DNA from 3 places in the Gelria sp. Kuro-4 genome. Region 2 is predicted to be linked to each of the others. Evidence: riboswitches for the same ligand, from Rfam matches in the RefSeq annotation. Region 2 holds a riboswitch; each other region holds the start of a gene.
What was found. A riboswitch is a leader RNA that binds a small molecule or an ion and turns the genes downstream of it on or off. The one in region 2 is predicted to bind S-adenosylmethionine.

Region 1 (6,578 bases), 1.4 Mb from region 2:
CTTCCGGGCGGCATTCCTTCGGCGGCTTATGGGGCCAGGGATGCCGCAGCGGCCTTGGAACTGGCTCGCAAGGTGCTGGAGTTTGTCGGCGCAAAAGTGCCCGCCTTACACTATGGGGCATCGCCCCCATCAGACAGCGCTTAGAACCGCAGCCGGATGAATCAAGCACATTGAGTATGGGGCCAAGGGTAAAGACGGAAGAATCCCTGGTAACAACTTTGGACGGTGCGTAAACGTTTGCCAACGCAATCAGGCCCTGTAAGCCATCCAGCGCTTACAGGGCCTGTTCGGCATTCGGCGGCTCAAAAGGAGCTTACCTGCCCAGGTACATACGTTTTTGCTCCAGTGCCTTCCGAATACGTTCTTCAGCCAACACCTTGGCAGCTTCGTACGGTTCGATCTTCCTTTCGGTGGCGATGGCAAAGACCTTGAGGAGAATGTCATAAATACCTGCTGCTTTCTTGTACGCTCGCTCCTTATTATACCCACCCGGGGCGAACTCTTCCGCCACGTTGATTACGCCTCCGCCGTTGACGATGAAATCCGGCGCATATACGATCCCCCTGGCTGCAAGGGCTTTCCCGTGGCGCGGTTCCAGCAGCTGGTTGTTGGCTGAACCGCAGACTGCCTTGACTTTTAATTTAGGAATAGTCTCGTCGTTGAGAACGGCTCCAAGAGCGCAAGGAGCAAATATGTCAGCCTCAACGTCAAAAACTTTGTCTTGTTCTACAGGAATGGCTCCCGCTTTGACAGCACGCTGCAGCTTATTCTCGAACATATCAGCAGCATATACCGTGGCACCGGCCTGGATGAGCTGTTCAATCAGGCTCAGGCCGACGTTACCACAGCCCTGGACGGCTACTTTTTTGTTTTCCAGGCTTTCATTTCCCCAGACGTGTTTTGCCGTGGCGCGCATGGCCTGCAATACCCCGTAAGCAGTCACCGGCGAGGGATTTCCGGATGTTTCAGGCAGCCCGGCCACGTATTTGGTTTCCTTGCGAATCGTCATCATGTCTTCCAAAGTACTACCGACATCCTCGGCCGTAATATAGCGGCCTCCTAAGCTTTCTACCATGCGGCCGAAGGCACGCAGCAGCTCCTCCGGTTTTTCTTTATTGGGATCGGCGATGATCACAGATTTGGCCCCGCCGAAGTCGAGCCCCATCCCCGAATTCTTATAGGTCATTCCCCTGGACAAGCGCAAAACATCAAACAAGGCCTCATCCTCGTTCTTGTAAGGCCAAATGCGAAGGCCACCCAGAGCCGGCCCAAGGGTTGTATTATGAATGGCGATGATGCACCTCAGCCCGGATACCTTGTCATAACCAAACAAGACTTGCTCGTGATCGTACTCTTCCATATTTCTAAGGACATCTCTCATTTTCTAAGCCTCCCCCTACATTTAAGCGATCTTTTCGGCTGCGCCGCCGGCAGAGTTCTTGGCCCCTCAAGCGCGAACCGCGCCGGGAATCCACCGTTCTCCTCCGGTGATTTTAGTACCATCGTCAAGGCGCTTGCCCACTTGTGATACGGTTCCACCCTGCAACATAATGCAGGTTAACGGACAACAAAGCTGCAAAATGTTGCAGAATACGAACAAAACTGCAGACACAGGTCAGGATACTGCAACTCCTTACGCTTCGCTCCGGTCTCGGCGGTATCGGCGGAACACCACCCCTTCCCTTCTTCGTGTTTTCCCTTTTCTTGACCACCAGCCTTCTTGTGGGTACCGACTTGGTACCGCCCTTGTTATTTGCAAAAAACATGCCAAGTCTGTGTCAACCAGGCGCGGCTTTCCCTGTTTTCGTCCCCTGCAAGCCACTGCAACCCGGAAGCGCTCTGCCTGCAGTATACTGCATTTGCGCCGACGGCCGGCCGGGCGCCTTATTGGTGGTGCGCTGGACAACCTGGACGTCAACCGTCTTGACGGCCGGCGTTCTTGCTGCTATACTCGAAGCGAACAATTTATGTTCATCCTGGCTAATTGTTCGTGCCGGGATATTCTTTTTTCTCCCGCTCCTCGCCCAAGCCGAGAAAGGAGGACAAACCTTGAGCCTACAGGACTTGCTGGCTGCGCTTGGAGTCATCATCAACGGTCTTCCCCAGGGGTTGCTCGCCCTCTCCTTCGGTTTTGCTGCCCTTCCGACCTCCGTGGCCTTCTTCATTGGCGCCGCCGGCGCGCTGGCCTTCGGCCTGGTTGCGCCCATCTCTTTCCAGGCGGAAACGATTACTCTGGTGGGCACCATGGGGCAAAACCGCCAGGAACGTCTGTCCATGCTGATTTGGGAAGGTGCCGTTATGACCGTGATCGGCATTCTGGGCCTTCTCCAGACCATTGTGACCTTTGTCGGGCCGGTGGTCACCAACGGCATGATGGCGGGCGTAGGCGTGGTGCTCACGGCAGTGGCCGTCAACATGGTGCGCGAAGAGCTGCCGGTGGGACTGGTATCGGCCGCTACTGCCCTTCTCGTCTACATGCCCACCAAGAATCTGGTCTACACCATCGTGGCCTCGGTAGCGGTCTCCACCATGGTGGCCAACCTGCTGGGCAAGGTAAACCCGGTGGCCCACAACAGCGAGTATGAGCGCTTCATTCTGCAGCGACCTATCGCTACGCCCCGCGTGCTGCGCGGCGCCGCCGCCCTCATCTGCCTTAACATCGGTGCCAACATCGCTTTTGGTAATATCACTGGTTCTATCGCCAAGACTACCCTCAACCTGGACCACCTGGCCATCGTCTCCAGCCTGGCAGACCTGGGTTCCGCCCTCTTCGGCGGGGGACCGGTAGAATCCATCATCTCCGCCACCGGGGCCGCACCGCACCCGTTGCTGTCCGGTGCCTTAATGATGTCTCTTATGGGCCTTATCCTGGTGGCTGGACTGCTGCCCCGGCTAGGCCGTTACGTGCCTATGCAGTCCATCGCCGGCTTTCTCCTGGTGCTGGGCGCCATCGTCACCTTCCCCATCAACGCCGAACTGGCCGTCACGGCCGATCCCCTGGTGGGTGGAGTGACGGCGGCCGTCACCGCCACCACCGACCCCTTCCTCGGTATGCTGGCCGGGGTAGCCATGAAGTACCTGATCGCGCTGTTTGGAGTGTAAAGGAGGTTGTGCCATGCCTGCAACGTACCATTTGCGCGTGGCCGGGCTGGAACGGGAGCTGCCCCTGGTGGAAGTGGCACCGGGCCTGGCCATTGCGAGTTTTGTCATCCTGGGCGACGCCGAGCTGGTGGAAGCCGCGGCACCCGAGATCGCCCGGCGCCTGCCCCCGGTGGACTTCGTGGTCTCCGCCGAGGCCAAGGGCATTCCCCTGGCGCAGGAGCTTTCGCGCATCCTGGGGCTTAAGCGCTATCTCGTGGCCAGAAAAAGCATTAAGCCCTACATGATCGACCCCCTGGTCACCGAGGTGGTCTCTATCACCACCCAGAAAAAGCAGATCCTCTGCTTGGACGGGAAGGACGCCGCCGCCGTGTGCGGCCGGCGGGTGGCCGTTGTGGACGATGTGATCTCCACCGGCGCCTCGCTGGAGGCGGTAGAGCACCTGGTAAAGAGCGCCGGCGGCACGGTGGCGGCCCGGGCGGCCATTCTGGCTGAGGGTGAGGCGGCAGAGCGCAACGACATCATCTTTCTCGAGAAGCTGCCCCTTTTTAAGAGTGCTGCAGGCCGACCGGCTTAAAGCTTGAAGGAATTCGTAACCGTAGGGTATTGACAAACCCGTGGCCGGCGTGTATAGTTAATGGCAACAACTGCACAGGAAACTCTTATCGCGAGTGGCTGAGGGACTGGCCCAATGACGCCCGGCAACCAGTTGGGGATGCCCAACCCGGTGCCAAATCCTGCAGAGCGGGCCCGCTCTGAGAGATAAGAGGAGGCGAAGAAACCCTCTTCTTATCGAAGAGGGTTTTTTGTTGCCTGTGCAGGGCGCGCGCCAGTCTCTCTCTCGCCGCAACCAAGGCTTCCCGGGATCCTGTAGGCCTGTCTCCTCGCTATACCCTAACTTGGGAGGAATAAACATGTCGCAGCGCAAACTCGGTTTTGCCACCCTGGCCATTCATGCCGGTCAGCGGCCCGACCCGGCCACCGGCGCCACCGCCGTCCCGATTTTCCAGACCAGCTCGTACACCTTCCGCGATGCTCAGCACGCCGCGGACTTGTTCGCCCTGAAGGAAAACGGGCACATCTACACCCGTATTGACAATCCGACGGTGGCGGTTTTTGAAGAGCGCGTCGCCGCCCTGGAAGGCGGTGTGGGCGCCCTGGCCACCGCCTCCGGCCTAAGCGCCGTCTTTTACGCCGTAACCAATGTGGCCCACAGCGGCGACGAGATTGTCTCCGCCAGCAGCCTCTACGGCGGGACGTACAACCTCTTTGCTGCCACCCTCCCCCGCTTCGGTATCACCACGCGCTTTGTGGACCCCGGCGACCCGGAAAACTTTCGGCGTGCCCTTACGCCCCGCACGCGGGCCCTGTACGTAGAGATCATCGGCAACCCCAAGCTGGACGTGCCGGACCTCAGCGCCATCGCCCAGGTGGCCCACACCGCCGGCATCCCGCTCATTGTGGACAACACCTTTGCCTCCCCATACCTTTGCCGGCCTTTCGATTGGGGAGCCGATATCGTAGTTCACTCCGCCACCAAATTCATCGGCGGGCACGGCACGAGTATCGGCGGCGTCATCGTCGACTCGGGCCGCTTCGACTGGACCAACGGGAACTTCCCCGCCTTCACGGCACCGGACCCCAGCTACCACGGCATCTCCTATACAGAGACGTTCGGCAGACAGGCCTATATCGTTAAGGCCCGGGTGCAACTGCTGCGCGACACCGGCGCCTGCCTGAGCCCCTTTAACGCCTTTCTCTTCCTGCAGGGCCTGGAAACGCTGCCGCTTAGGATGGAGCGGCACGCGGAAAACGCCCTGGCCGTGGCCCGCTACCTGGAGGGTTCGCCCTACGTGAGCTGGGTGAACTTCCCCGCCCTACCCTCCCACCCCTCTTACCCGCAGGCCCAACAGTACCTGCAGGGGAAGGGCGGCGCCATTCTCACCTTCGGCATCAAGGGCGGGGTGGAGAGCGGCCGCCGGTTCATGGACAGCCTGGAGCTCTTTTCGCTCCTCGCCAACGTGGGGGACGCCCGCTCGCTGGTGATCCACCCGGCCAGCACCACCCACCAGCAGTTGAGCGAGGAAGAACAACTCGCCAGCGGCGTTACGCCCGACCTGGTGCGCCTCTCCATCGGGCTCGAGGACGTGGACGACATCATCGCCGATCTGGACCAGGCCCTGAAAACAGCCGTTTCGTGAGGAGGTGGCAAAATGACCGGAGCTCCCCTTACAGTAGAAAGGCACCTGGAAGGCGTCGGCCTGGTGCACACCCGCTCCGTCACCTTCCCGGAGGGCCTCACCCTGTCGTGCGGCGCCACCCTGGCCCCGCTGGCCGTGGCCTATGAAACCTATGGGGAGCTGAACGCCGCGCGGGACAACGCCATTCTCATCTGCCATGCCCTCACGGGCGACGCGCACGCCGCCGGCCGGCACACGCCGGAGGATAAGGCGCCCGGCTGGTGGGACCCGCTCATCGGCCCCGGCCGCGCCTTCGACACCGAACGCTACTACGTCATCTGCAGCAACATCCTGGGCGGCTGCGCCGGGAGCACCGGGCCGACCAGCCTCCACCCGGCCACCGGCCGGCCCTACGGCCGCTCCTTCCCGGTGATCACCGTGGCCGATATGGTAAAGCTGCAGCACCGCCTCCTGGCGGAGCTGGGGGTAAGGCGCCTGGTAGCCGTGGCCGGCGGCTCCCTGGGCGGGCTGCAGGCCCTGGAGTGGGGCCGGGCCTACCCTGCGCTCGTGGAAAACGTCGTCGCCATCGGTGCAGCCGCCGCCCTTTCCACCCAGGCGCTGGCCTGGAACTACGCCCAACGCCAGGCCATTTTGCTCGACCCGGTACAGGGCCTGGCCCTGGCTCGGGCCATCGGCACCATCACCTACAAGAGCGACCTTTCCTGGCGGAGGAAATTCGGTCATGCCTGGGCCAGCCCGCCGGAGGAACGGTATCGCCTGGACAGCCGCCTGCAGGTGGAAAGCTACCTGGCCTACCAGGGCGAAAAACTGGTGCGGCGCTTCGATGCCGATTCTTACCTGTATCTCACCAAAGCCATGGATCTGTTCGACCTCCAGGAAGGATACCCTTCGCTTACAGCCGCCCTGGCCGGCTACCGCCCGCGAGTCCTCATGGTGGGCATCAGCTCGGACTTTCTCTTCCCGCCCTACCAGCAGAAGGAAATCGTGCGGGCGCTTCGGGCCAACAAGAAAAGCGCCGCCTACCGTGAGATCATCTCTCCCTACGGCCACGACGCTTTTCTTATCGAATTCGATCAACTGGGCTACATCATCGAGGAGTTTCTCCTGGGAGCTTGATTTCCTTGACTTTGTTGGCCTGGTCCACCAGCACAACCCGCGGCCGGAAGCCCAGAGCTTCTTCAGCGCTCACCCAGGTGTAGGCCATGATGATCACCTTGTCCCCCGGTTGCACCAACCGCGCCGCCGCGCCGTTAAGACAGATGGTACCGCTCCCGGCCT
Region 2 (6,578 bases):
TCTAATCCAGCTCAGCCATAATAAGACGTGAAGGTGGCCACCTTGCAGAGAAGAAAGGAGCTGGATACAATGATGTGGTTCGCGACGGCCAAAAAGGCCGCTGTACCTCTTCTGGGTGCCACGCTGGTATTTAGCTACGTGAGCGCCAGCGGCACCGCAGCAGCCAAACCCCCGGCCGCACCGGCGGCAGCGGTGCAGGAGGTTGAGCAAAAACTCCCCGAAATCAAGGGCTCTATTTTCCTGGGGCGGGCGGCGCATGATACCGCCAAAGCTCAGGAGGCTGAGCATCCAGCAGCCAAGGAAGACGCACCTGATCCGGCCCTGGCCGCGAAAGCCAAGCTCAGCCCCGCCCGGGCCGAAGCGGCGGCCCTCCAGGCCTACCCCGGAGCCAAGGTGGTTAAGACTGAGTTGGGGGATGAGAATGGGTACCTGGTTTACCAGGTGGAACTCACCGCTAAGACTGGTGAGTCCCTGGATGTTAAGGTAGACGCCGGGAGTGGCCGGGTCCTAGCCCAGGAAAAGGATGCCGGCGGCGAAACCGAGCAGGAAAAGCTGGAAAGCGAGAAGTCCGGTGCCGAAGCCGACACGGACAACATCCAGGTGGAACAAGAAGGCGAGTTTCAAAACTGACCTGGGTGAACCAGCCGGCGCCACTTTCGACCTGATCCCCCCTGCGAAAAAGCTCCCTCGCCCGCCTAGGTGAGGGAGCGCCTTTTTTATACCGGGACGCAGCTTAGCGAGCCGCTTTAACCTGACCTTAACATTCTGGAGGTACAATAGACTAAATGAAGGAGGGACCCGTGTGCGCCTGTTGGTGGTCGAAGACGAGCCCGATCTCGCCCGGGTGGTCGTTCGCCGTCTCAAGGAAGCAGGCTACGCTGTGGACCTGGCAAGGGACGGAGAGGAAGCGCTCGATTTTCTCGCGGCCGTGCGCTACGACTGCGTCATCTTGGACCAGCTGCTGCCGAAACAGGACGGCCGCAGCGTCCTCAAAGCGCTGCGCAGCCGTGGCGACAACACGCCCGTTTTAATCCTCACCGCCCTCGACGCGCTGGAAGACAAGGTGAAGGGACTGGACGCCGGGGCGGACGACTACCTCACCAAGCCCTTCGCCTTTGAGGAGCTCCTGGCGCGCGTGCGCGCGCTCCTTAGGCGTAGCGGCGAGGAACACCGGGGCCCCATTTTAACGGTAGCCGACCTGGAGCTCAATACGGTGACACACCAGGTAACGCGTGACGGACAGGAGATTAAGCTTACGGCCAAGGAATACGCCCTGCTCGAGTACCTCATGCGTCACCCCAATCAGGTCTTGAGCCGGAGCCAGATTGCCGAGCACGTTTGGGATTACGACTTTACAGGCCTCTCCAACGTGGTGGACGTTTACATCCGCTATCTGCGCCGCAAGGTGGATGACGGGTTCGAACCCAAGCTCATCCAAACAGTGCGCGGTACTGGTTACCAGTTGAGGGCGCCGGAATGATGCTGAAAAAATTGCGCGCCCTGGCCGGCGCCGCACTGCGTCTTCTGGAACGGAACCTTACCATCAGTGCCCGCCTAACCCTCTGGTTCTCGATGCTCTTGACAGTCGTCTTAGCTTTTTTCAGTTCTGTGGTCTACCTCACCTTGGACCGTGGCGGGAAGGCGGAAGTGGCAACCCTGGTCGCAACCCACGCCCAACAGGTTTTAGCCCAGGTGGAGGTGGAAGACGGCCACCCCCGCGTTTCAGAACCCATTCACCTGGCACCTTCCGGCACACAGGTGGCATTATACGATGGACGCGGCAACCGGCTCCTGGGCGAGGCGGTCCCGGGCGTCTTACCAGAGAAAATGGGGGTACCCCCCACCGGTTCGCAACCCCAGCACTTAGAAGTTCACGGCCAGGGCTGGTTTGTGGTCACCCTGCCGGTAGAGGACGGTGGCCGGGTAATCGCCTGGGTGCGGGCGGCACGCACCACCCAAGGCGTGGAAGCAACCAGCCACCGTTTTCTGTTCCTCCTCCTGGCGGCGGCACCCCCGTTTCTCCTGGTGGGTGCGCTCGGCGGGCTCTTTATCAGCCGGCGCGCCCTGGGCGCCATCGACCGGATCACCCGAACGGCCCGGGCCATCGGACAGGGCAACCTGTCCGAACGGGTCAGGGTTCCCAGCGCCAATGACGAAGTAGGCCATCTGGCCCAAACCTTCAATGAAATGCTAGGCCGCCTGGAAGCAGCCTTTGAACGCCAGCGCCAGTTTACGGCCGATGCCTCGCACGAGCTGCGCACGCCGCTGGCGGTGGTGGCTGCACAAACAGAGGATGCCCTGCACCTGCCCGCGCTGCCTCCAGAGGCCAGGGCCGCCCTGACCACCATTCAAGCGGAAACCCAGCGCATGGCCAAACTTATCGCCCAGCTGCTTTTTTTGGCCCGCAGTGACAGCTCCCGCCTGGGGCTGGAGTACGAAGAGTTGGACCTGGCCGCGCTGGTACGCGATGTAGCGGCGGAACTGGCCGCTGCGGCTGCAGCCAAGGGCCTGGAGTTCAAGGTTGAGGCCCCGTCCTCCCTTACCTTTTGGGGCGATCAAACACAGCTCACGCGGCTCCTCATTAACCTGGTGGAAAACGCCATCAAGTACACGTACCGGGGACAGGTCAGGGTGCGGCTTACGGCCCAGGAAGGCGGGATTGTCCTGGCCGTAGCAGACACCGGGCCCGGGATCCCGCCGGAGGCCCTGCCGCACATTTTTGAGCGCTTTTACCGGTTGGACAAGGCGCGTTCCCGGGCAAACGGCGGAACCGGCCTGGGCCTGGCCATCGCGCGCTGGATCGTCACCGCCCACGGCGGCCGTATCGACGTTCAGAGCCAGGTAGGGCGCGGCACCACCTTTACCGTTTGGCTGCCGCCGGGCTCTTGACAGCTCCCGTTTTCCATGCTAATATTCATGCCAACAAGTGAATAGCTGAGGGCTCTTATCCAGAGAGGTGGAGGGACTGGCCCTGTGAAACCTCGGCAACCAGCCGCTCATGCGCGGCCCGGTGCCAATTCCAGCAGGACGAGAGGTGCTGTCCTGGCAGATGAGAGTGCGGAATTAAACCCCTCCGTCTGTCGGAGGGGTTTTTGTTGCTTCAAGGAGGGAGAAAAAAGTGATCGAGGTGAAGCACCTGACAAAGGTGTATGAGACACCCACCGGGAAGGTAACGGCGCTTACGGACGTGTCCTTCCGGGTGGCGCAGGGAGAGATCTTCGGCGTGATGGGCCTTTCCGGCGCCGGTAAGAGCACCCTCATCCGCTGCCTTAACCTCCTCGAGCGGCCCACCGCCGGCGAGGTCTGGGTGGCGGGCCGGAACCTGGCGACACTCGACCGGAGCGAGCTGGCCCGGGCGCGCCAAGGCATCGGCATGATCTTCCAGCACTTCAATCTCCTCAAGCTCCGCACCGTAGCCGAGAACGTAGCCTTCCCGCTGGAGATTGTCCACGCACGGCCGGCGGCCATCAAAACGCGCGTGGCGGAGTTGCTGGAGCTGGTGGGGCTGGCGGACAAAGCCGGCGCCTACCCGCACCAGCTCTCCGGCGGCCAGAAGCAGCGGGTGGGCATCGCCCGGGCGCTGGCCTGTCGCCCGAAGCTCCTCCTTTCCGACGAAGCCACCTCGGCCCTCGACCCGGAAACCACCCAGTCCATCCTGGCGCTCCTTAAGGAGATCAACACCGGCCTGGGCGTAACCATTGTTCTCATCACCCACGAGCTGCCCGTAATCCAGGCCGTGTGCGACCGGGTGGCCGTGCTGGAACAGGGCCGGCTGGTGGAGGAAGGGCCGGTCCGGGAGGTCTTCAGCCGCCCGCGGGCGGCGGCCACGCGGCGCCTGCTCAGCATCAGCGGGCTCTTGCCGCCAAGCCGGGTGACCCTGGCCCCGGCGGCGGGGGTGGTGTAAGGTGCGCGCGCTGCTCACCGATGCGGCCCTGCAACGCCTCATCCTGGAGGCCACTGGGCAGACCCTCTCCATGGTCGGCCTTTCCTTGGCTATCGCCCTGGCCGCTGGGGTACCCCTGGGGGTGCTGCTGGTGGTGACGGCACCGGAGCACCTGCTGCCCCGGCCCCGGCTTAACGCCGTCCTGGGGGCCGTGGTCAACGCTGGGCGCTCCATCCCTTTTATCATCCTTCTCTTTCTCCTTATGCCCGTCACCAAACTCCTGGTCGGTGTCGCCATCGGCACCCGCGGGGCCATCGTCCCCCTGGCGGCGGCCGCCATCCCCTTTGTGGCGCGCGTGGTGGAGAGCGCGCTCAAGGAGGTGGATCCGGGCGTGGTGGAAGCGGCGCAGGCCATGGGCGCCTCACCGGCCCAGATCATTTTCAAGGTGCTTCTCCCGGAGGCCTGGCCGGCGCTCCTTCTGGGATTCACCCTCACGGCGATCAACCTGGTGGGTTACTCGGCCATGGCGGGAGCCATCGGAGGAGGTGGTTTAGGGGACATCGCCATCCGTTACGGCTACCAAAGATTCCGTGACGATGTGCTCTTAGAGACCGTCGTCATCCTGATCGCTCTGGTACAGGTTGCCCAGTCGGCCGGCAACTGGCTGGCCCGGCGGGCGGCCAAAGATCAAAGGGGGTTCAGTGCATGAAAACAAAAGTTCGCCTGGCGCTCTTCATTGTCGCCGTCCTCGTCGCCACGAGCCTGGCGGCCTGCGCGCCGGCCAAGCCCCAGGAAAATGGCGGCAGCTCGGAACCTGCCGCCCAGGCCCAGGTGACGCTTAAGGTAGGCGCTACCACCGTGCCGCACGCGGAAATCCTCAACTTTGTCAAACCCGCCTTGGCAAAAGAAGGCATCACCCTGGAAGTAAAGGAATTCAGCGACTACACGCAGCTTAATCCCGCTCTGGCGGCCAAGGAGCTCGACGCCAACTACTTCCAACACATCCCGTACCTGGAGAGCTTCAATAAGGGCACCGGCAACAGCCTCACCTACATCGCCCGCGTTCACATCGAACCCATGGGCATCTACTCTAAGAAGCTTAAGGACCTCAAGGATGTGCCGGCCGGTGCCAGCGTCGCCATCCCCAACGACGCCACCAACGGCGGGCGGGCCCTGCTCCTTTTGCAGAGCGCCGGGCTTCTTAAGCTGAAAGAAGGCGTGGGCATCACCGCCACGCCCCTCGACATCGCCGAGAACCCGCACAACCTGAAGATCAAGGAGCTGGATGCGGCCTCCCTGCCGCGCACGCTCGCAGACGTGGACCTGGCCGTGATCAACACCAACTACGCCCTGGAAGCGAAGCTGGTGCCCACCCAGGATGCGCTTTTTATCGAAGACAAGGATTCGCCCTATGTGAACGTCCTGGTGGTGCGGCCGGAGGACAAGGATAAAGAGCCGCTTCAAAAACTGGCCGCTGCCCTCAACACACCCGAGGTGAAGCAGTTCATCGAGGAGAAATACCAGGGCGCCGTGGTACCGGCCTTCTGACGGCCGCCGCCCGCTTTCGCCCTTTGTCCGGCCGGTCCCGGCCTTCCCGTGGCGGAGCAACGTACTCTGCGCGGCCTGGGACCGGCTTGTCTTGTGCGGCTGCAGCGCCGGGTAGAGTGAAGGCGCTTCCGGGTTAAACTAAACCGGGGTGATAGCGATGGAACTTGAACTTACCCCGACCCAGGCTTTGCGCCGGCGCCTCTTTCGGGAGGTGGCAGGCGCGCTCCAGGCCGGAACACTGGTCGCAAAAGTGGAGGACTTGGCAAAAAGCCTGACCCCGTTCTGGCGCGAGCGGGGGCAGAGCGAAGCGGCGGCCCGGCAGGCGGCCGCCGGGCACGTGCGCTGTGCGCTGGGGCTCAACCCGCACCCGGCGGGCGGGGAAACCCTTGCCCAGGCGGCGCGGCGCGCCCTGGAGACAGGTACACCGGAAACGCCCACCATTGTGGCGGTTCCCGGCGCCTGCGCCGGTTGCCGGGACATGGAGTGCGCCGCCGAAGCCGCCTGTGTCACCGGAGCACTAAAAAAAGGACCGGCGGGTACGGTCCAAGTTGACAACGAGCGCTGCCTCAACTGCGGGCTCTGCATCGGCGCCTGCCGGGCGGCCGCGCTGTCGGACAAAGCGGAGATAGTGCAGGTGGCCAAGCTCCTCCTTGACGGGCGGGGGCCGGTGGCGGCAGTGGTGGCCCCGGCCTTCGCCGGGCAGTTCGGGCCGGACGTTTTCGGCGAGGAAGTGGCGGCGGCACTCCGGGAGTTCGGCTTTCACCGGGTGGTGGAGGTGGCCTTGGGGGCGGACGTCATCACCATTAAGGAAGCAGAGGAGTACCTGCGGCGCATCCGGCGCGGTGACCCCTTTATGATCACGTCCTGCTGCTGCCCGCCCTTTATCCGCCTGGTACAGAAGTTCCGCCCGCGCCTGGCGCACCTTATTTCCGATTCAGTTTCCCCCATGATCGCCATCGGCCGCCTGGAGAAGGCTGAGCACCCCGGTACGCGCGTGGTGTTCATCGGTCCCTGCATCGCCAAAAAGTCGGAGGCGCGCCAGAGGGAGCTGGCCGACGCCGTGGACTTTGTCCTCACCTTCGAGGAGGCGGCCGCCCTGCTGGAAGCGGGGGGCATCACCGTGCCGCGCCGGGCGGCGGCGCCCGCC
Region 3 (6,578 bases), 1.3 Mb from region 2:
GCTGGGGCTGGAGGATTTTCTCACCCGTGCCTGCGCGCAGGCCTGCCAGGACGTGGCCCGCGGTCACCGCGGGACGGGCAAAAGCGGGCTGGTGGGCGTGCAGCGGGCCGGCCAGGAGATCCTGGAGCGCACGGCAGTGGTGGTTACTCCCGAGTACGTGGAGGCCCGCCTGAGCGTAGGCCTGCCGGCCGCGGGGCGGCGGGTGCTCGCCCGCCAGGCGCTGGCTGTTTTTGCCGAGGAAATTCCTGCTATTGTCGACCGGGCTTTACGCCATCGCTCTCTAGACGCCCAAGCCCTGGCGCTGCACGTGGACACGGCTGAGGATCAGGCCGTACTGCGGCAGGCCCTGGACGAGCTCGGCCTGGTGGCCTTTGTGGCCGACGGGGCCATACTCCCGCGGGAAAGCGGCGCCAGCGACCGGCCGCTCAAGGAAGGACGGGTGGTACCCTTCCGCACGCCGCCGGAGCTGGCCGTGGAGGTGGATCTTCCCCACCGCGGCCGCGTGCGCGGCCTGGGCATTCCCCATGGTGTAACTCTTATCGTGGGCGGCGGGTATCACGGTAAATCGACGCTCCTGCGGGCCATCGAGCGCGGGGTATACAACCACATCCCCGGCGACGGGCGCGAACTGGTGGTGACCGTGGCGGATGCGGTGAAGATTCGCGCCGAAGACGGCCGCAGCGTGAGCGGCGTCGACATCAGCCCTTTCATCGGTGACCTGCCCTTCGGGCAGGACACACACGACTTCTCAACGCCCAACGCCAGCGGCAGTACCTCACAGGCGGCCAATATTGTAGAAGCGCTGGAGGTGGGGACGCGTCTCCTGCTCCTTGACGAAGACACCAGCGCCACCAACTTCATGATCCGTGACGCGCGCATGCAGGAGCTTATCCCCAAGGCCGGTGAGCCCATCACACCCTTCATCGACCGCGTGCGCGAGCTTTACGAACGCTTCGGCGTGTCCACCATCCTGGTGGTGGGTGGGGCCGGGGACTACCTGGACGTGGCCGACCGGGTAATTCGCATGCAAAACTACCTGCCGGCCGAGGTGACAGGCCAAGCGCGGGCCATCGCCGCGGCGCGCCCCAGTGGCCGCCGGCCCGAACCCGGAATGCCGCTTACCAGCGTAACCGAGCGCATCCCGCTCCCGGAGAGCTTTGCCATCGGCGCCCGGGATAAAGTGAAGGCCAAGGGGACGGATACCGTCCTCCTCGGCCATGAGGAACTGGACCTGGCGAGCGTGGAGCAACTGGTGGACCCGGCGCAGGCGAACGCCATCGCTGCGATGCTGCGCTACGCAGCGCGCCACTACATAGACCGGCACCGGACGCTGCGCGAGGTGGTGACGGCTGTCTTCAGCGACTGCGCCCAGGCTGGCCTGGAGGTGGTTTCCCCCTGGCGCGGCCAGCACCCTGGAGAACTGGCCGCGCCGCGCCCCCACGAACTGGCCGCCGCTATCAACCGCCTGCGCCGGCTCGCGGTGCGCCAGAAGCGGTAGGAGGCTACTGGAAGATCAGCACACCCAGCACAGCGGCCAGAACCAGGACCAAGATGGGATCGAGCTTAAGGCGGCGGATGGCGAAGAACGCGACTACCGCAATGATCACACCGCTCACATTCGTGATGGAGGATGGGATTATGCTCCAGGTGGCCGCCACGATCAAGGCCACCACGGCCGGCCGGATGCCGGTGAACATGGCCTTCACAGCCGCCAGCGAGCGGTAGCGGAGGAAAACCCAGGTTAGGGCGAGGATCACGAGCACAGAGGGCATAACCACACCGGTGGTGGCGGCAGCCGAACCCCAAACACCGGCCGCCTTGTAGCCCACGAAGGTAGCGGCATTGATGGCAATAGGCCCGGGCGTCACCTGCGAGATGGCAATCACGTCGATAAACTGGGACAGGGTCAGCCACTGGTGCAGGGTGACGACCTCCCGCTGGATCAGCGGGATCATGGCGTAGCCGCCGCCGAAGCTAAAGAGGCCGATCTTGAAGAAGGTGGCAAAAAGCTTAAGCAGTATCACGTCTTACCTGGCCTCCTTGTCCTTTTTTTCTTCCTGAGCGGCACCGTTTTCCGCTTTAACCACCTCAAGGCGGCAGGCGGCTACGCCGGCGGTGGCTGCCGCAATGATGACGAACACCGGGTGTACGTTGAAGCCGATGAGAGCCAGCAGGGCAAGCAGCGCGAGGGCGCCGCCGAAGCGGCTTTTGATGGCTGTCTTACCCACGTCGAAGACGGCGGCGGCCATGAGCGCGACCACGGCCGGGCGCATTCCCGCCATGGCGGCGCGCACATAGGGGTTGTGCTGGACGCCCAGAAAGATAGATGCGACCACTAGAATGGTGATGAAAGAGGGCAGGGCAGCCCCCGCCACCGAGAGCAGTGCGCCGGACAGGCCGCTCAGCTTGTAACCTGTTAAAGCCGCGATGTTCACGGCGATGGAGCCCGGTGAGCTCTGGGCCACGGCTATGGCGTCCACAAACTCCTCATCTTCCATCCAGCCCGATCGCTCCACAATAGACTTACGGATGAGGGGCAGCATGGCGTAGCCACCGCCGAAAGTGAACGCGCCAATGGTGAAAAAAGACCAAAAGAGGCGCAGCGGCGTGGGAGGCAAGAACGCCTTACCTTTATCCTGCTTTTCCCCGTACCGGCTCAGCGGGGCCTTCCCCGCTCTCTCCCCCGCCTGCATCCCAAAACCATCCCTCTCCTACCTTAATAAGCCAGATTATCTATAGGATAACATAGGAAGCAAATCTATGCCAGCTCCGCGCCGCCTTGTCCCAACCAACCGGCGAAGGTAGCCGGAACCCGAGCGCCGGTTCTTCCACCCGGCGATCCGACCCGCCCCTGAGGGGTCGTCTCGGGGTCGGCCATAATCAGCGGAGTGCACGCTTTCCGGGCCGGGAGGGTCGAGGCTGCTTGGGTCCCATGGCTCAGGATGTTCAGCGCTTCCAGGAGCATGAAGCCCTGCGGGACGGCAAGCGGCTGTGCTGGGCCACGGATAGTAAAAACTTCGGCGACCGGCCGGATAATCCTTCTCAAAAACCGTAGTTCGAAACGACATCCCCCTTGACAGTGCCCGCTTCAGCGGCTAGAATATGGCTAACCACAACTGAAAAATGCTCTTATCCAGAGTGGCGGAGGGACTGGCCCCATGAAGCCCGGCAACCAATCGGGAGCGCCCGATCCGGTGCCAATTCCAGCAGGAGGATTCCTGAAAGATAAGAGGAGCGCACAAGAGGCCTCTTCCTTTTGGGAAGGGGCCTTTTTTAGCGCCGGGGAGGAAGGAAAGATGCGGATTGACAGGCGTGAGGTTACACGTTACCTGGGCCTGAAGGGTGGCCGGGAACTAGACGTGCGGTGGGCGGAGCGTGTTGAAGAGGTGGTGGCGGAAGCGGAAGAGCTCCTTACGCCGGCCTTTTCCTGGCGGACGTACCCGGTGGTGCAGGTGGGGGAGGGCGAGATTACCCTTGCCGGGACGGACCTTACCGTGAGTGGGCCGCGCATGGTGCGGCGCCTGGCCGGGGCGGAGCACCTGACGGCGCTCGCTGTGACGTGTGGGCCGGCGCTGGAGGAGGCGGCTGCGGTGGCCTTTGCCCGCGGCGAGTACGCCCGAGGCGCCATCTTGGATGCGGCCGGTTCGGCGGCGGCCGAGGCCCTGGCCGACGAGGTGAACGACTCGGTGGCGGCTGAGGCGCGGGCGAGGGGGTATTGCCTCCTTCCCCGGGTGAGTCCAGGCTACGCCGACTGGGACCTGGCGGTGCAGCCGCGGCTCCTTGAGGCGGCGGGGGCGGAGGGGCTCGGCATCAGCCTCAGTGCGGCGCTCCTTCTAATACCGCGAAAATCGGTTACGGCGGTGATCGCCTGGATGAAGGAGCCCGTGGCGGTGAACGGTGGTTGCCGTGCCTGCCCGCGCACGAGCTGTCGCTACCGGAGGGAGGAGGAGCAGTGAATCTGGCTGACTTACTGGTTGAGGGAAAAGCCGTGATCGTGGATGGGGCGATGGGAACACTCTTACAGGCCCAGGGGCTGGCACGGGGCGAATGCCCGGAGGGTTGGAACCTTCTCTACCCCGAACGCGTGCAGGCGGTGCATGCGGCTTACCTGGCCGCCGGTGCCCAGATCATCGAAACCAACACCTTCGGTGCCAACCGGGTGAAGCTGGCCGCCTACGGCCTTGCGGCCAAGGTGCGGGAGATTAACGCGGCGGGCGTGCGCTTAGCACGGGAGGCGGCCGGGGGGCGGGCGCTGGCGGCCGCCTCCATCGGCCCCACCGGGCGGCTCTTTGCGCCCTGGGGGGACCTTACTTTTGAGGAGGCATACGCCGTCTTTGCCGAGCAGGCTGAAGCCTGCGCTGCGGCGGGGGCGGACATCCTGTGGGTCGAGACCATGGGCGAGCTGGGGGAGGCGCGGGCGGCGCTCCTGGCGGCGCGGGAAACGGGGCTCCCGGTGGTGGTAACCCTTACGTTCAGCAATGGCGCCCGCACTCTTACCGGTACGGACCCGGTCACGGCGGCGGTGGTGCTCACACACCTGGGAGCGGCGGCAGTGGGGGCCAACTGCTCGGGTGGCGCGCAGGAACTCTGGCCGGTTTTGGCAGAGATGGCCCGGGCGACAGCCCTTCCCCTGGTGGTGCAGCCCAACGCCGGCCTGCCCCGGCCGGAAGGCGGGCAAAGCGTCTTTCCCGTGGGACCGGAGGAGTTCGCCGCCTGGGGGAAGCGCTTCCTCGACCTGGGCGTGGCGCTCCTCGGCGGCTGCTGCGGCACCACGCCGGCGCACATTGCGGCACTTACAGCCGCAGTGAAGGGGCGCGCCGTACCCGCGCGTTCAGTTATCCCCGGAGCGGCTCTGAGCTCGCGGAGCCGCACCGTCTTCGTGGGGAGCGGATGCCCGCCGCTTCTCATCGGGGAGCGCATCAACCCCACCGGCAAAAAAGCCCTGGCCACGGCCCTTAAGGCCCGCGCCTGGGACGAGGTGGTGGCCCTGGGGCGCAGCCAGGAAGAAGAAGGGGCCGGGGCACTGGACGTGAACGTCGGCCTTCCCGGCGGGCCGGAGCCCGAACTCCTCCGGGACGCCGTGCGCGCGCTGGGCGCACAACTGGGGAGCCCGCTCGTTCTAGATAGCGCCAACCCACAGGCCCTGGCGGCGGCTCTACCGGAGTATCCGGGGCGCGCCCTCATCAACAGCGTGAGCGGTCGGCCGGAGAGCCTGGCGGCGGTCCTGCCGCTGGCAAAAAAGTACGGGGCGGCGGTGGTGGCCCTCACCCTGAATGAACAGGGGATACCGCCCCGGGCGGAGGAAAGGGTGGCCGTGGCCCGGCGAATAGTGGCCGCGGCGGAGCAGGCGGGCCTTGCGCGCCAGGACGTGCTGGTGGACTGCCTTACCCTGACGGCCGGGGCGGCCGAGGCCGGTCCCCGGGAGACCCTGCGGGCTGTACGCCTGGCCAAAGACCTCGGCCTCAGCACGCTGCTCGGCGTGAGCAACGTCTCCCACGGCCTTCCCGGGCGGGAGACTCTGAACAGCACCTTCCTGGCCATGGCCCTGGCGGCCGGCCTCGATGCCGTGATCGCCGACCCGGCCAGCACCCGCATCAAGGAAACCCTTCTCGCCGGTGCGGCGCTGACGGGGCGTGACCCGGGAGCAAAAAGGTACATTGAGACCGTGGCCGGAAAAGCGCCGGCCGCTCCAAAGGGTGGGGAGGTGGCCCGGGAAGGGGAAGTGAACCGCAGCAAAGGGGCAAACCTGGGGCAGGCCCTGCGCCGGGGTGAGAAAGACGCTCTGGTGAGGGGTGTACAAGAGGAACTGGCTGCCGGGCGCGATCCCTTGGAACTGCTCAACACGGATCTCCTCCCGGCCCTGGGCCAGGTAGGTGAAATGTACGCCCGGGGTGAGTACTTCCTTCCCCAGCTCCTTTTGAGCGCCGAAGCCATGGAAGCGGCTCTTGGGCTGCTCGAGCGGGCGATCGGCACCGCCGGCGTAGCCCGCGCCGGCCGTGTAGCCCTGGCCACCGTGGCCGGCGACATCCACGACATCGGGAAGAACATCGTGGCGGCGCTGCTTAGGGCGAACGGCTTTCAGGTGGTGGACCTGGGGCGGGACGTGCCGCCGGAGGAGGTGGTGGCCGCGGTTGCGGGCGGTGTCGACGCGGTGGGGTTAAGCGCCCTCATGACCACAACACTGCCGAGTCTCGAGCAAACGGTACAGGCGGTCAAAAGAGCCGCTCCGCACCTGCCGGTGATGGTGGGCGGGGCGGTGGTGACGGAAGAGTATGCCAGGAGTATCGGGGCGGACGGCTATGCAGCTGACGGGGTGGGAGCGGTGGCATTAGCGCGGCAGCTCATCGCCCGGGCGCAACAAAGTAAGGAGGTTGAAACAGATGCCCACGCTTAAAGAAAAACTCGCCCGCGGCCAGTTTGTGGTAACGCTGGAACTCGACCCGCCGCGCGGGGCCGACCCGGCGCCCGTCCTGGCACAGGCCCGGGAGCTGGCCGGGCGGGTGGATGCCGTGAACATCGCCGACTGCCCCATGGCGCGCCTCAAGATGAGCCCCATTGCCGTGGCGGCGCTGGTGCAG

Region 1: linked by a shared signal. The riboswitch ahead of K5554_RS05695 (homocysteine synthase) and the one ahead of K5554_RS13175 (methionine ABC transporter ATP-binding protein) in region 2 are both predicted to bind S-adenosylmethionine.
Region 3: linked by a shared signal. The riboswitch ahead of K5554_RS06545 (hypothetical protein) and the one ahead of K5554_RS13175 (methionine ABC transporter ATP-binding protein) in region 2 are both predicted to bind S-adenosylmethionine.

Annotation. Positions count from the first base shown of each region.
Region 1 covers NZ_AP024619.1:1,137,901-1,144,478, reverse strand. The annotation lists gene K5554_RS05715 (HEPN domain-containing protein) at 1-144, shown strand, start outside; gene K5554_RS05710 (Glu/Leu/Phe/Val dehydrogenase dimerization domain-containing protein) at 314-1,381, opposite strand; gene K5554_RS05705 (hypothetical protein) at 2,050-3,102, shown strand; gene K5554_RS05700 (phosphoribosyltransferase family protein) at 3,116-3,676, shown strand; SAM riboswitch class I at 3,759-3,868, shown strand; gene K5554_RS05695 (homocysteine synthase) at 4,014-5,300, shown strand; gene K5554_RS05690 (homoserine O-acetyltransferase) at 5,313-6,416, shown strand; gene panD (aspartate 1-decarboxylase) at 6,388-6,578, opposite strand, start outside.
Region 2 covers NZ_AP024619.1:2,628,160-2,634,737, forward strand. The annotation lists gene K5554_RS13160 (PepSY domain-containing protein) at 70-630, shown strand; gene K5554_RS13165 (response regulator transcription factor) at 803-1,480, shown strand; gene K5554_RS13170 (cell wall metabolism sensor histidine kinase WalK) at 1,477-2,889, shown strand; SAM riboswitch class I at 2,942-3,056, shown strand; partial or broken gene K5554_RS13175 (methionine ABC transporter ATP-binding protein) at 3,119-3,832, shown strand; gene K5554_RS13180 (methionine ABC transporter permease) at 3,975-4,592, shown strand; gene K5554_RS13185 (MetQ/NlpA family ABC transporter substrate-binding protein) at 4,589-5,431, shown strand; gene K5554_RS13190 ([Fe-Fe] hydrogenase large subunit C-terminal domain-containing protein) at 5,589-6,578, shown strand, end outside.
Region 3 covers NZ_AP024619.1:1,310,020-1,316,597, forward strand. The annotation lists gene K5554_RS06530 (ABC-ATPase domain-containing protein) at 1-1,498, shown strand, start outside; gene K5554_RS06535 (chromate transporter) at 1,503-2,024, opposite strand; gene K5554_RS06540 (chromate transporter) at 2,028-2,693, opposite strand; SAM riboswitch class I at 3,127-3,232, shown strand; gene K5554_RS06545 (hypothetical protein) at 3,297-3,956, shown strand; gene K5554_RS06550 (homocysteine S-methyltransferase family protein) at 3,953-6,394, shown strand; gene K5554_RS06555 (methylenetetrahydrofolate reductase) at 6,381-6,578, shown strand, end outside.